2 regions of the Brucella tritici genome follow, and region 1 is predicted to be linked to the other one. Evidence: predicted binding sites of a transcription regulator. Region 1 holds the regulator's gene; the other holds the start of a gene.

Region 1 (3,158 bases):
ATCTCTGAAGACGCTAAACTGGTCGGGGTTCGATTGGCGGATGGGAGGTTCGCGGTTAATCGAAATCGACCGTCACAGTTTACGATCGACAATTGGAAAACCGCTTATCTGGTCGAGGAGTTTGTTTCGCCGCCTTCGGTTAAAAACGAGAAGCAGGCCAATTATAGCGGCTTCGAATGTGATGACGGATTGTGCACGATTACTTTGCGTGATAGTCGCACACTAGCCTATACGACAGATGTCGCTATGCAGGAGATAGCCTGTAATATCGGGGATGTGGTTATTCTCGCCGTTCCGGGTAAGGACATTACGTGCCGTCGCTCCGCAACGCTCAGTATCAGCAAACGCGATCTGGCGCTGAAGGGGACAGTCGAGATCAGGCTTGGCGAAGGACCAGATAAAAGCCGATCTATTATGACTGTATCGGGCGGGGCGAATGAAACTGCTAAGCCCGAACCGAGCCAGCTAATCTCCAACTTGCAGCCGGGCGACCGAGTGACATATGCAGTCGATGTGCCGAGCCGTCCTTGGCATTTGCATCGCATCCATTCGCGTGCGGCACGCGGCTTGGCCGAACGCGAGTACAAGCCCAAATCCCGACCAGCCAAGAATGCAGCGATCTGTTCATCAGATTCCGACGACGACGCAAATCGCTGCGAATGACTTTCGAGCGCTTCCAGCTAAAACGGAACTATGAATATGCCTGATTTTTCTGCTTTATGTATATCCCTGTGCAGAGCAGCTTCACACTTTTCGTGATGCGCTCTAGTGGTCTGATTCCGACATTTGCATCCCTCGGATATGAGCGCTGAGCAAATGTTGGAATCAAAAAGACCACTAGTGATTTTATGAATCTAGTGGGTTTTTCAAATTTGACGTTTGAAACGGGATTGATCTCGGAAGAGTATCAAACGTCAAATTCAATCCACTAGTAGCGGCGGATCAGGCCGACAAGCTTGCCTTGAACCCGGACTCGGTCGGGGCCAAAGATCCGTGTTTCATAGGCAGGGTTGGCTGCTTCGAGGGCAATAGATGCGCCCTTACGGCGGAAGCGCTTCAACGTGGCTTCTTCGTCATCGACGAGAGCGACTACGATTTCACCCGGATTCGCGGATTCGCCACGCTTGATGATGACCGTGTCTCCGTCGAAAATTCCCGCATCGATCATTGAGTCGCCTCTGACCTCAAGCGCGTAATGCTCGCCCGCGCCGATCATTTCGGGTGGAAGGCTGAGGGAATGAGTCTGGTTCTGAATCGCGGAGATAGGCACACCAGCAGCAATTCGCCCCATAACCGGTACGGATACAGTTCCAGTCGTGTCGTCATTCGTCGCCACAGGGGCAGGGCGCGACGGTGGCGGCGGCGAGGCTTTGCCCAGGCTGCCTTCGATAACGCTGGGAGCGAACTTCTTTTGTGAATTGAGCCCGGGGGCGATGGAATCCGGCAGACGCAACACCTCAAGTGCGCGTGCCCGGTTTGGCAAACGGCGAATGAAACCACGCTCTTCCAGAGCGGTAATCAGACGATGAATACCCGATTTTGAAGCCAGATCGAGCGCCTCCTTCATTTCGTCGAAAGATGGCGGAATGCCCGTTTCTTTCAGACGTTCATGAATGAACAGCAGAAGCTCGTGCTGTTTACGGGTTAACATGCGCGACACCCTCCCGGCCAAGAATCGAGAAAAACAAAACCAGAACGAACACTATATGTTCCAGTCTTGTTCTGCAATGGTTTTAAAACCATTAACGCTCAAGGTGAGATTGAACGGAATGTTTCAGGACGGGGCGATCACTGATACGACACTTTAGTGCCAGATCTGAATAAGATATATTTTAGCATGAGTTAGATCGATTTTCTCATGCTTTAGTGGGAGCCAAGATTCATACTCAATCTATAGCATGAGGACACGACAATCATCCCCGACTGCGGCCTCTGGAGCGTTCTCATTCCTGATGAGAAGTGCTTTCGAGCCGACGAGAGCGGAAAGCATAGACGAATCCTGGAGTGGAAACGGCTTTGCGATCAGCATTCCGTCCGGACCTGATTCGATGGTAGCTCGAATATAGTCGCGGCGATGATCGTTTGCAGACAGAGCAGTACCGAGCTTTGCTGGTCGAATATCCGCATCTAGGCTGGTTCCGGCAAGCTTGGCCACAAGAGGACGGAGAAAAATAAGGCTGCAGACGAGGCTCGAAACAGGATTACCCGGCAGGCCGATGACATGGACGATCTTGCCGTTCTTTTCGATGCGCCCATACATTAGGGGTTTTCCGGGTCGCATGGCGATCTTCCAGAAGTCGAGATTGACGCCCAGTTTCTGCAATGCTCCATGCACAAAATCCCGGTCGCCGACGGAAGCGCCGCCGATAGTCACCAGAATGTCGATGCCGCTTTGCAGGCCATCGGCTATTGCCTGTTCGATTTTGGCGGGATCATCTTGAATGATTCCCTTATCTTGTGGCGTTCCGCCAGCTCGCCTTACGATCTCGGCAATTCCAACACTGTTCGATGCAACAATCTGGTCTTTTCCGGGTGTTTGACCGGGAGGAACCAGCTCATCACCGGTCGCAATAATTGCCACTTTTGGTTTTTGGAATACGCCGATCTTCGCATTACCGCTGGCCGCTGCCAGCGACAGTGCAGCGGCGTCCAACTCACGCCCGCTCGGAATGACGATACCACCGGGCGAAAAATCGAGGCCCGCGCGGCGTATATGCCGTCCTGGCTCTATTCCTTCGTGAACGGTTAGCCGGTTACCCGAACGCTTAGTGTGCTCCTGAATGACAATTGTGTCCGTGCCTGTGGGCAGTGGCGCACCGGTAAAAATGCGAACTGCCTGTCCAATCCCTAATTCACCTTCGAAGCGATTACCCGCTGCCGATTCGCCGATGATATCGAACTCAACAGGATAAGAGATGTCGTTTGGTGCGATCAGGGCGTAACCGTCCATGGCCGACCCGTCGAAAGGCGGCTGCAGAAAATGTGCTAATACAGGTGTTGCAACTACACGCCCACCCGCATCTGACAAAGCGACTTGTTCTGTGCGGTGCGGCTCTGCGGATTTCAGGATGCGGGCCAGAGCTTCATCGACGGGGAGAAGGGACATGGCGTTTCCTCTCGAACTGAATTGTAGACCCGTCTAGATCATGGAATCCGTG
Region 2 (3,158 bases), 170 kb from region 1:
GATCGCGTCTTCGTCATGCTCGACCACGATGACCGTATTGCCGAGATCGCGCAGATGGCGCAGCGTGTCGAGAAGACGCGCATTGTCCCGCTGATGCAGGCCGATGGATGGTTCGTCCAGCACGTAGAGCACCCCGGTCAGGCCGGAGCCGATCTGCGAAGCAAGACGGATACGCTGGCTTTCACCGCCCGATAGCGTGCCGGAATTGCGTGCCAGCGTCAGATAGTCGAGGCCGACATCATTGAGGAACTGCAGCCGCTCGCGGATTTCCTTGAGGATGCGGGCGGCAATCTCGCGCTGCTTGTCGTTAAAGCTGCTGTCAATGTCGCGGAACCAGGCATCGGCCTTGCGGATCGACATTTCCGTGATCTCGCCAACATGCTTCATGCCAACCTTAACCGCCAGCGCTTCCGGCTTCAGACGGTAGCCGTTACAGGAGGGGCAGGGCGTCGAGGCCATGAAGCGCTCGATATCTTCACGCGACCAGGCGGAGTCGGTCTCCTTCCAGCGGCGCTCCAGATTGGGGATCACGCCTTCAAAAGGCTTCGTCGTCTGGTAGGAGCGCAGGCCGTCATCATACTGGAAGGTGATTTCCTTGCCCTTGGTGCCATAAAGAATAGCCTGCTGTGCTTCTTCCGAAAGATCGGCCCAGCGTGCGCCGATCTTGAAGCCATAGGCTTTGCCAAGCGCTTCCAGCGTCTGATTGTAGTAGGGCGACGAGGACCGCGCCCATGGAGCAATCGCGCCATCCTTCAACACCGCCGTTTCGTCGGGAACGATCAGGTTCGGATCGATGGCCTGTTGCGTGCCGAGACCATCGCAGGTCGGGCAGGCGCCGAATGGGTTGTTGAACGAGAACAGGCGCGGTTCGATTTCAGGAATTGTGAAACCGGAAACCGGGCAGGCAAACTTTTCCGAAAACAGAATGCGCTCGTGCGTTTCGTTGGCGGACTTGTTGGCAGCACCGCCTTCAGCCGTCTCTTCCGGCGGCAGAGGCTTGTCGGCAAACTCGGCAACGGCCAGACCTTCGGCAAGCTTGAGGCAGGTTTCAAGACTGTCGGCGAGGCGGGTCGACAGATCAGGACGCACCACGACACGGTCCACCACGACATCGATGTCGTGCTTGTACTTCTTGTCGAGCGCCGGAACGTCGGCGATTTCATAGAAGGTGCCGTCTACCTTGACGCGCTGAAAGCCCTTCTTCTGAAGTTCCGCCAGTTCCTTCTTGTACTCGCCCTTGCGGCCGCGAACGATGGGCGCGAGGATATAAAGGCGCGTGCCTTCTTCCAGCGCCATGACGCGATCAACCATCTGGCTGACCGTCTGGCTTTCGATGGGAAGGCCGGTCGCCGGCGAATAAGGCACGCCCACGCGCGCAAAGAGTAGGCGCATATAGTCGTAAATTTCGGTGACGGTGCCGACCGTCGAGCGCGGATTGCGGCTCGTCGTCTTTTGTTCGATAGAGATTGCGGGCGACAGGCCGTCGATCTGATCGACATCCGGCTTCTGCATCATTTCGAGGAACTGGCGCGCATAGGCCGAAAGGCTTTCGACATAGCGGCGCTGACCTTCCGCATAGATCGTGTCGAAGGCAAGCGAGGATTTGCCCGAGCCGGAAAGCCCCGTCATTACGATCAGCTTGTCGCGAGGCAGATCGAGATCGACATTTTTCAGATTGTGTTCGCGCGCGCCACGTATGGAAATGAATTTCTGATCGCTCATTCCGCGTCCTGCCTGCTCATGATGCCATGGATAAACTGGCGCCGAATGATGAAACACGTCGCGCCGGTGTCTAATATGGGGTGAAACCCTCCAATAAGAAGGGGGCTCCGGTCATTCATCGGTGCACTCTTATCATTAGAACAAATATCGAACAACCAGCCTTCTGATAGGCGATACGAAATGTGAACGCAAGAGCGTTGACTGTCACTCCTGACAGGAGCAGACTAACCTTACTCGCTGATAGCGGAGAGGTGCCGCGGTGGGATGACACGGCATCGGCAAGAGGTCCGCAGGAGGCGGGGAGACCCTGTAGGGAGGTAAAGGAGCATGAGTCCACCTGACTACGTTGCCTAGCTTTCACAGAGATGAAAGCACAATCCGTTTCGGTCGCGGCAGCATCTTTTCGCAAGGAATGATGCCTCGTTGATCGAAAGTGTGATTGCCGACAATTTGAATTTGCGCGGAATGCAAATGGCCGTGCGCCTTTGTGATCCGAAAAGACCTGCCGACGAATTAATGTCGACACATGAGCATTGCTCAACCCCCTAAGCCCTGCGCGCCAAAGATACAGTGAGCGGCAGGGCTTTTCCTTGGAAGCTGATCCGGTTTGCGAAGCGCAAACAGCCATTGCTTCATGAAGGTGACCGGCAAAGCTGTTTTGAAATTATGGCAGATGCAGTTCTGACCCGATCTGGCCCTGAAATAAGGAAAACTGCATTTTCAGCACAGGAAATGGTGCAAAAAACCACTGGAATTTGTGGCGAGCGCAAGGCTTTTTCATGTCGGAAGGTTGCATTTTGAACAAAACAAGAACATAAACTCTGTGGACATTAACAAATTCGCCGACCCGGATTGAGCACGTTTTGAGCCAGTCCTGTAAGGTGAACACATGAGTTTCTGGTGATGGCGCATCGTTGCGCCTGATCTTTCATTTGGAACGTGCCTCTTGTCCGTGCGAAGCTGTGCGGAAAGAGTGTGCATGCAAGACCCGGAGTAATTTTTCGATGGCTGGTAGCGTCAACAAAGTCATTCTGGTCGGCAATCTTGGTGCCGATCCGGAAATTCGTCGTCTGAATTCGGGCGATGTGGTTGCCAATCTGCGCATTGCAACGTCGGAAAGCTGGCGCGACCGCCAGAGCGGCGAACGCAAGGACCGCACCGAATGGCACAGCGTTGTCATTTTCAATGAAAACCTTGCCAAGGTCGCCGAGCAATATCTGAAGAAGGGCGCCAAGGTTTATATCGAAGGCGCACTCCAGACCCGCAAGTGGCAGGATCAGAACGGCAATGACCGTTACTCGACGGAAGTCGTGCTGCAGAAGTTCCGTGGCGAACTGCAGATGCTCGATAGCCGTGGCGAAGGCGGCGGCGAAGGCCGTTCGTTCGGCGGTGGCGGCGGAAATCGCAACCAGATGTCCGACTATTCCGGTGGCGGC

What was found. Region 1 encodes LexA, which represses DNA repair genes until DNA is damaged. Its sites were predicted from a motif close to TGTTCNNNNTGTGTTCNG; they were not measured.
Region 2: a site for LexA is predicted at 1,859-1,876, ahead of uvrA (excinuclease ABC subunit UvrA). Genes of this name have one in related genera too.

The regions. Positions count from the first base shown of each region.
Region 1 is NZ_WBVY01000001.1:621,488-624,645, reverse strand. It holds gene F9K94_RS03085 (ComEC/Rec2 family competence protein) at 1-663, shown strand, start outside; gene lexA (transcriptional repressor LexA) at 929-1,651, opposite strand; gene F9K94_RS03075 (molybdopterin molybdotransferase MoeA) at 1,892-3,106, opposite strand.
Region 2 is NZ_WBVY01000001.1:455,428-458,585, forward strand. It holds gene uvrA (excinuclease ABC subunit UvrA) at 1-1,722, opposite strand, end outside; gene ssb (single-stranded DNA-binding protein) at 2,727-3,158, shown strand, end outside.